Regions from separate parts of the Streptomyces lunaelactis genome, predicted to be linked through region 2. Evidence: riboswitches for the same ligand, from Rfam matches in the RefSeq annotation. Region 2 holds a riboswitch; the other holds the start of a gene.
What was found. Region 2 has a riboswitch for cobalamin ahead of SLUN_RS38785 (hypothetical protein). Riboswitches for the same ligand answer to the same signal wherever they lie in the genome.

Region 1: it holds a riboswitch for cobalamin, as region 2 does, so the genes downstream of both, metE (5-methyltetrahydropteroyltriglutamate--homocysteine S-methyltransferase) here and SLUN_RS38785 (hypothetical protein) in region 2, are expected to answer to the same signal.

What each region holds. Positions count from the first base shown of each region.
Region 1 covers NZ_CP026304.1:908,393-912,898, reverse strand. Annotated here, with positions in the region: gene SLUN_RS03975 (LmeA family phospholipid-binding protein) at 1-1,125, shown strand, start outside; gene SLUN_RS03970 (ArsR/SmtB family transcription factor) at 1,262-2,014, opposite strand; cobalamin riboswitch at 2,072-2,293, shown strand; gene metE (5-methyltetrahydropteroyltriglutamate--homocysteine S-methyltransferase) at 2,451-4,506, shown strand, end outside.
Region 2 covers NZ_CP026305.1:112,161-116,666, forward strand. Annotated here, with positions in the region: gene SLUN_RS38775 (nSTAND1 domain-containing NTPase) at 1-1,739, shown strand, start outside; partial or broken gene SLUN_RS38780 (recombinase family protein) at 1,826-2,347, shown strand; cobalamin riboswitch at 2,334-2,470, shown strand; gene SLUN_RS38785 (hypothetical protein) at 2,646-2,930, shown strand; gene tpg (telomere-protecting terminal protein Tpg) at 3,523-4,080, opposite strand; gene tap (telomere-associated protein Tap) at 4,090-4,506, opposite strand, start outside.

The sequences.
Region 1 (4,506 bases), on a different replicon from region 2:
AACCCCCGCGACCCGCTTGAACTCGGGCTCACATCGGACCCGGACGACGACGACTGGACACCGCCCGATCACCGCGGCAGGAGCCGTTTAGCGGCCCTGCCCGCGGTGGTGAAGCTGGTTGCCGCGGTCGTCATGTGCACCGTCACTCTGCTGATCGCCGACCGCCTCGCGGAGTTCTACGCGCAGACCAAGGCGGCGGCGGGGCTCCAGAAGTCCCTCGGCCTCGCCACCCGGCCGGACGTCGACATCCACGGCTTTCCCTTCCTCACCCAGGTGCTCGACGAGCGCATCGACCGGGTCGATGTCACCGTGCCCGACGTCTCCGCGGATCGCGTCTCACTGGCCGAGGTGAGGGCCACCGCCAAGGACGTACGCATCGTCGGGGACGCCCCGACCTCGATCAAGGGCGCCGTCATCGGCAAGCTGGACGGCGAGGTGCTGCTCTCCTTCGACGACCTCAACCGTGAGCTGGGCGCCTCACAGCTCCGCTTCACCGGCAGCGGCGCCGACGCGGTGCGCGTGAACGGCGAACTCGTCGTCGCCGGCCAGGATCTGCGCGTACGGGCACAAGCGCACATCCAGCGCGACAACGAGCGGGCCCTCACCACCACCCTGGACGGTATGCGGCTCGACATTCCCAAAGTCGCCACCTACCGGCCGGGCAAGGACCCGGAACACTCCGGCCTGCGGCTGCATCGCGAGGCGGCCGAGCGGATCAGCCGCGAAGGAGCGCGGCTGAAGGCGCTGCTGGCGGTGCCCGCGGTGATCGACCGGCTCGGGGTGCCCGAGGAGCAGGTGCGCCGGGCGCTGCGGAGCGAGGAGGAGCTGCACCGGCTCACCAACGCGCCGAAGTTCATCGAGCGGCTGATGACGGTCAATCTCGTCGATGTGGTCATCGAGCATCCGCAACTGCTGCGGAAGGCCGGCATCGACCCCCGCCTTGTCGAAGCGCTGCTCGCCCTTAGGCCCCCGGAACTCTCCGAGCGCCTGTCGCTCTCGTTCGAACTGCCGGACGCGCTCAAGGAGTTGAGGCTGCAGCACATCACGGTGGAGCGCGATGGCATCAGGGCCCGGGTGGTGGGCTCAGGTCTGCGCGTCGGCCAGTCCGCCTCCGCCGGTTCCTGACCCGGCGCCCGGCCGACCCTCGAACGGCGGCCTGGTACGGGTCCGGACCCCGGACACCCGTACCGGAAAGGCCGGTTGCGCCTTCTCTCTCCGCGCACTGAGCCGGGCCTGGGGTCTTTCGTTTGTCAGACACGGCCTAGGTGTACATCAGCGAGCCCGGCGTGGTGAGCAGCTCGCCCGTCTCGAGCCAGGTCTTCAGGCCGGAGAGGATCATCGGCCAGCCGCCGTAGAGCTCGTCGTTCGCGCCCTCGCGCAGCTGGTCGTGGGTGACCGTCAGCCGGCAGGAGTCGCCGACGGGCTCGATCTCCCAGGTGACCCTCGAGGTCCCCTCGGCCTTCACCTCGTCGCTCCAGAGCGCGACCATGCTCTGCACGAGCCGGCGCGGTGGATCGACCTCGAGAATCTCCCCCTCGCCGAGCAGCCCGTCGGCACGCGGGGAGCTCATTTCGTACCGCGAGCCGGGCGTCCAGTCGGAGGTGACCCGGGCACCGAAGTTGTATTTGCTTCTGATGTCGGGGTCGGTGATCGCCTGCCAGAGGCGCTCAGGGGTCGTGCGGATGTAGATCTCGAAGACCTTCTCCATGGGACTCTCCAGTCGGCTCTTGAGGTCGCTGAGCGCAGCGGCCCACGGTTGCGCGTACTTGCTCACCCACCGGTCGTGGACGAGGCGGATGGGGACGGGGTTCAGGAAGTGGAGCTTCTCCCTGCCCTGGCGCCTGGTCACGATCAGGCCTGCCTCTTCGAGCTGCTTCAGGTGCTTCATCACACCGAAGCGCGTGATCTCGAAGCGCGCCTCGAGTGCGCTGAGCGTCTGCCCGTCCTCGCGGAAGAGCTCGTCCAGCAAGCTGCGTCGCGTCGGGTCTGCCAGGGCCTTGAACACGTCGTCCACACCAACAAAAATAGGTGACCATTTGGTCACCTGTCAAGCGAAGGGGCCGGCCGGCGGCTAGGCTGAACGCGCAGATGGTTCGCCCTGTCCGCCAGACAGCGGCGTCGCAAGAGGGAATCCGGTGGGAATCCGGAACTGCCCCGCAGCGGTGAGTGGGAACGACCGCCGTCATACGCACTGGCCCCGGCAACGGGTCTGGGAAGCGACGGCCAGTAGGTGCCTTCGTACAGCGAAGGCGAGCCCATGAGTCCGAAGACCTGCCACTGCCCGTGCGCGAACGCGCGCGGAGATCTCGGTGACCTCGTGGGCGGGTCGGCGGTACGGGCAAGCACAGGCGCACCTCGCACGGTGCGTGACTGTCTGCTCCGGTTGTCGTTCCTTCGCGTCTCACGACCAGTCCGGGGTCACCCGACGAGTACTCGCGAAGGAGAGTTCCGTGACCACATCCGCAGCCGCGGGAGCCCGGGCCACTGTCCACGGCTACCCGCGCCAGGGTCCGAACCGGGAACTGAAGAAAGCCATCGAGGGCTACTGGAAGGGCCGCGTCGGCGCCGATGCCCTCCGGGAGACCGCCGCCGGGCTGCGCCGGGCCAACTGGCAGCAGCTCGCCGACTCCGGAATCCACGAAGTGCCCACCGGAGACTTCTCGTACTACGACCATGTGCTGGACACCAGCGTCATGGTCGGCGCCGTCCCCGACCGCCACCGCGCGGACGTCGAGGCCGATGCCCTCGACGGTTACTTTGCCATGGCCCGCGGCACCCAGGACCTCGCGCCGCTGGAGATGACCAAGTGGTTCGACACCAACTACCACTACCTCGTCCCCGAACTCGGCCCCGACACCGTCTTCACTGCCGACTCCGCCAAGCAGGTCGCGGAGCTCGGGGAAGCCCTCGCGCTCGGTCATACCGGACGCCCGGTACTCGTCGGACCGATCACCTATCTGCTGCTCGCCAAGCCGGCACCCGGCGTCTCTGCCGGCTTCGAGCCGCTCACCCTCCTGGACCGGCTGCTGCCGGTGTACGCCGAGGTGCTCTCCGACCTGCGAGCCGCGGGCGCACAGTGGGTGCAGCTCGATGAACCGGCCCTCGTCCAGGACCGGTCGCCGGCCGAGCTGAACGCCGCGGCCCGCGCCTACCGTGACCTCGGCGCGCTCACCGACCGCCCCCAACTCCTGGTGGCGTCCTACTTCGGCAGGCTCGGCGACGCACTCCCCGTACTGGCCAAGGCACCGGTCGAGGGGCTTGCCCTCGACTTCACCGGCGCCGGCGCCGCCAACCTCGACGACCTCGCCGCCGCCGGCGGGCTGCGCGGCAAGCGGCTCGTCGCGGGAGTGGTCGACGGCCGCAATGTGTGGATCAACGACCTGGGCAGGTCGATGGCCACACTCGCCACCCTGCTCGGCCTCGCGGACCGGGTCGATGTGGCGCCGTCCTGCTCGCTGCTGCATGTGCCTCTCGACGCCACGACAGAGCGCGATGTGGACACCCAGGTCGCCCGCTGGCTGGCCTTTGCCCGCCAGAAGACGTCCGAGGTCGTCACCCTGGCCCGCGGGCTGACCGAGGGCGCCGAGAGCATCGCGGCCCAACTCGCCGCCAACCGGGCCGACCTGCTCTCCCGCGTCGGCTCCGCGCTCACCCACGACCCGGCCGTGCGTGCCCGCAGCGCCGCCGTCACCCAGGCGGACGCCCGCCGGAGCCTGCCGTACGCCGAGCGCGCCACCGCTCAGCGCGCCCGCCTCGGACTGCCACTGCTGCCCACGACCACCATCGGCTCGTTCCCGCAGACCGCCGAACTGCGCACCGCGCGGGCGGATCTGCGGGCCGGGCGCATCGGCGCCGAAGGTTACGACGAGCGGATCGAGGCCGAGATCCGCGAGGTCATCTCCTTCCAGGAGAAGGCGGGCATCGATGTGCTCGTACACGGCGAGCCCGAACGCAATGACATGGTGCAGTACTTCGCCGAGCAGCTCACCGGCTACCTCGCCACGCAGCACGGCTGGGTCCAGTCGTACGGCACCCGCTATGTCCGGCCGCCGATCCTGGCCGGCGACATCTCCCGGCCCGAGCCGATGACGGTGCGCTGGACCTCGTACGCCCAGTCGCTGACCGACCGGCCCGTCAAGGGAATGCTCACCGGCCCGGTCACCATGCTCGCCTGGTCCTTCGTCCGCGACGACCAGCCGCTCGCCGAGACCGCCCGCCAGGTCGCGCTCGCCCTGCGCGAGGAGGTCAACGACCTTGAAGCGGCAGGCGGTTCGGTGATCCAGGTGGACGAGCCCGCCCTGCGCGAGACGCTGCCGCTGCGCAGCGCCGACCACGAGGCCTACCTGTACTGGGCGACGGAGGCGTTCCGGCTCACCACCGGCGGAGTGCGTCCGGACACCCAGATCCACACGCACATGTGCTACGCCGAGTTCGGTGACATCCTGCAGGCCATCGACGACCTCGACGCCGATGTCATCAGCCTGGAGGCCGCCCGCTCCCATATGC
Region 2 (4,506 bases):
CCTATCCCACCGCCAAAGAGAGCACCGGACTCTGGCCGAGGACAACGGTCAGCCCGCTGGGCACCTACCTGATGACCGAATCGATCGAAGCGACCGACACGGCCGTAGAGACCACGCTGGCCATCTGGGACACCCGCACCGTCCGCAAGATCATCACCATGAGTTCCCGCGGACCTGTCTCCTTCTTGGCGGACTCCTCGTTCTCTCCGGACGAACGCGTACTTTCCCTGCCCAGCGGCGGCCAGGGAAAGCCGTTCACCTGGTTCGACACACACACCAAGAAGAAGCTGCCCGTCCCCCTCCCCTACGGGGTCAAGGCCACCGACATCCAGGGGCCCGTGGTGTTCAGCCCGGACGGGAAGTCCGTGGCTCTGACGCTCAAGGGCGGCAAGATCAACGTGTTCGACCGACGCGGCGGAGGGCATCTCGGCACCGAACTCAAGGGCGCCGAGGACCCTGACTATCCCCTCTACTTCAGTCACGACGGCCGGTTTCTCGTGCGGAACGCCATCGTCTGGGACACAGAAGCGTTGCGGGCCTCCGAGCCTGTCATGCGCTACGCGACCACCCAGAGCGAGTGTCACCCCCTGACGCCCCTGCGTTTCACGGCCGACGACTCGAAGCTCCGGTGCGCCGGAACCGACGGCGTCGTCCGGTCGCTCGACGTCCGTGCCTTCACCAAAACCCCCGAGTCGACCGGTGGGTACTACGACGAGGGCGCGGTGAGCCTCGACCGGTCCACCTTTGCGCTCCGTACTCGCAACGACATCGAAATCTGGTCACCGCTCTCGCGGACCAAGCGTTCCACCATGACGTCAGTCGTGGGCAGCACGGGTCAGCTCGTGGACAAGATGCAGCCAAGCCGCGATGGCCGGCTGCTTGCCGTCGTCGCCGATACCCAGATCGAGATCTGGGATACGGCCAAGAAGAAACCATCACTGCTAGGCAGCCTGTCCATCCTCGAAAAGGACCAGTCCGGCGGAGCGACGCAGCCGTACCCATTCGCACCGGACAAGGCGGTCGCGTTCTCGCCGGACAGCAAGTCACTCGCCGTCCAGGTCGTGAAAGCCCAGACCAACACGCTCACGTTCTGGGACCTGACCACCATGCGCCGGATCCGCGAGGTGCACGCCGACCTCGGCTACCCCAGCAACGGAGGGGCCGTCTTCTTCCAGCCCGACGGCAAATCCGTGATCGCCGCCCCGAACCTCGGCAGAGTCGCGTTCCCCTCCGGCCGGGTCATCACCAAGGGCGCCCCGAGCCTGGAGGTGGACTCCACCAGCGACGATGGCGCGACGATCTACACCTACCCTCGCAAATTCCGGCCCTACATCCGGCTCTGGGACGCTCAGACGCTCCTGCCCGAAGGAAACGACCTGCGCACTGGCGCCGTAACCCCTCCCCTGCTCACGCCGGAAAGGGCCAGCGCCGCCTCATCCGACGGCCGACTGTTCGCCACGGTCCACCAGTCCGGACCCACCTACCAGATCAAGGTATGGGACAGTCGCACCCGGACCCAGCTCGGCGCCCCGCTCACGGGGTACATCGACGAGATCGTCGCGCTCGCGTTCGCCCCCGACGGCTCAGCGCTGACCAGCATGGATAGGTACGGCAGATTCTTCACCTACACCATCGCCCCTGCGCAGCTGATCCGAGACCTCTGCGCCAAGTCAGGCCCTCTCACCGAACAGGAGTGGAAGACCTACATCCCCGACATCCCCTACCGCAAGACATGCTGACCTGACGGAAACGAACCAGCCGGGCTCGCCGAACAGGTCATCAGGGCCAGCGGGCACGGGAGTTCGGACATCCGTGCAAAGGACTTCGGAATTCGACAAACGCGGAGCGCGAGGAACTGTGGAAGTGCCTCGACTACCTCCGGCCCGGTGACACGCTCGTGGTGCCCTCGCTCGATCGCTTGGGTCGCTCGATCCAAGACCTGATCTCCATCGTGGCCGGACTCCGCAAGCGCGGGATCGGCTTCCAGTCGCTGCACGAGTCCCTCGACACAACCACGCCCGGCGGGCGCCTGGTCTTCCACGTGTTCGCCGCGCTCGCGGAGTTCATCCGAGAACTGATCGTGCAGGGCACCCACGAGGGCCTTGCGGCCGCGCGAGCACGCGGCGAACGGATTGGTCGACCGCCCGCCATGACGGAGGAGCAGGTCCGCCACGCTCGCGGGCTGCTGACGGACCCGGAGAACACCATCACCTCGATCGCCAAGCTGCTGGGCGTGTCCCGTACGACGCTCTACAAGTACGTACCGGAGCTGGCGGCAGGGCGGGACTCGCTCGTACCGAACGCTCGACCCGGGCAACTGCCGTCGGCAGAGCGACGCGTCAAGTAGAATCGGTGCCAAGCAGCAGCAGGGGAATCCGGTGCAATTCCGGAACTGTCCCGCAACGGTGTACGTGAAGCGCCTCCCGCGCCCCACCTGAGTCCGAGGACCTGCCTGCCCGAAGATCCCGGCGACTCGTCGGGTCCTTCGGCAGGGCACCGGGACACCTCCAGTAGGACCGATGCCCAACTCATCGAGTTGGGCATTCTTGCTGTCAGACCCCACGCACCCCGCCGAAGTTGTGGAGACCGCGCCCGCGGTCTCCACATTCAGGGCCGTCACGCGGCCCGCGAGCGGGAGACTGACCTTGACTGTGCACATCGACCCCGTCGGCGGCGCCCTCATGGTGGTGGCGTGCGTCGTGGGGTACTTCGTCTACAAGCACACTCGCCAGGGGCCGCTCGGCAAGGGCGACATTGTCGGGGCCATCGTCTGCGGCACCTCGGTACTGGCGGCGCTGGTGCTCATCCTCGGCGGCGACCACTCCCAAGTTCAGGTCCCCGAACCGGGGCGGAGCGGAGTCCCCTCGACTTCGCCGGGCCCCGCTTCCATCTCCATTCACCAGGGCGCCAGCCCATCCGCGTCGCCGTAGTCGGCATAACTGTGACGCCGGACAGCTAGAAGCCCCGGGACCAGACGACCCGGGGCTTCTGTGTGCACTTCGCTTGTGTCCGGTTCAACGATTGGAGTCCGCTTCGGTCACCGTCGGTGCTCTTGAGCTCCACATCCATGCCAGCGTCTGCGTCCATGCCGGTGGACTCCGGCCTTCGACGCTTCCACGTTCTGCGATCAGCTGCATGACCGGCTCAAGACAGTCGCTGACGCCACCCTCGATGGGCTCGGCGCCACTGAGCGCCGGGCCCATCGCAAGCCGGGGCCGGGACCAGCGACTGAAAGCGCACAGCGTCTCAGCGACTGATGGCGACTGAGTCGCTTTCCCGAGGGAAACAAAGAAAGTCCAGGTCAGGGCTGCGCAAAAAGCCAGTCAGCGACCGAAGCGACCGAAGCTCGGATGTTATGAGGACATTCGCGCGTGTGCGTGTGTGCGTCATAGATAGGTGTCTTGAGTCGCTTCAGTCGCTGTTTGAGGGTTCAACCCGCCCTGACCTGGACTTTCTGACGACACCTCAGGCAGCGACCCAAGATTTTTGGGTCGCTGCCTGTTCAGTCGCTGGCTGAAGCGTCTAGAAGTCGAGCTCGATGTAGTCGATGTCGGTGAACTCGACCAGTAGGTCGTGGGCGCGGCGTCCGCGGTCCTTGAAGTAGATCTCCTGCAGGCCCTCGGCGGCGATGTCCCGCAGCTGCTGCTCGGAGGCGCCGGCCGCCTGGGCGTCGAACAGCCGGGCCGCGTACACCGGTGGCAGGGCCTGGGTGATGAGCCGCAGCCGGCCGTCGTCGGTGGTGCCGGGGGCGGCGGTGTAGCCGAACCGGGCGCGGGTCTCGATGACGATGCCACCAGTGGTGGCTGCCTGCTTCTTGGCCCGCTCCCGTACACGGGGCTGCCACCTCCTGCGCACCTCCGCCACCAGACGGGCCGAGAGGTCCCTGCGAGGCCGTTTCAGCTGGCCTTTGAGGTAGCGCTCCACGGTGCGCTGGGAGACGCCCAGAAGCCGCGCCACGGCCATCGTGGAGCCCTTCTCCTGCTTCACCAGGAACTTCATCTGGGCCTGCGCGGACTGCGGGATGGGGCGGGTGAAGTTCGCCGCCGCCGCCTTGTCCAGGCTGTCCTCGAGGATGCCCACCGAGCTCCCCTACTCTCCGTCGATCGCGGCGTCGGTGCCCTTGATGTGCCGGGCGGGGTTGTGGCCTTCGTCCAGCATCCGCACGGCCCACATGAGTTCCTGGGTCCCCTCGTGCTTGACCATGCCGGGGCTGACCCCGAGACGGAACCCGCCGGGAAGCGGCTTGTCGTCGGGCGTACGCGGCAGAAAGTCCAGCGGGCCCGGGCCCTTCGACAGGTAGACGGCGCAGTCGGAGAGGACCGCGATGGGGAACAGGTCCGCCGCGGTGGCGAGTTTGAGCATCTTGCGGTGCATGTTGACACGGGCGGCGGAGATCACGGCGGCACGGATGTCGGGCCGCCAGGTCGGACGCTCCAGGGCCGGCCACCGCTCCCCCGGCCGGTACCCGGCCCCCTGCGGACGCTCGCGCAGCTTGCCGATGCCGCC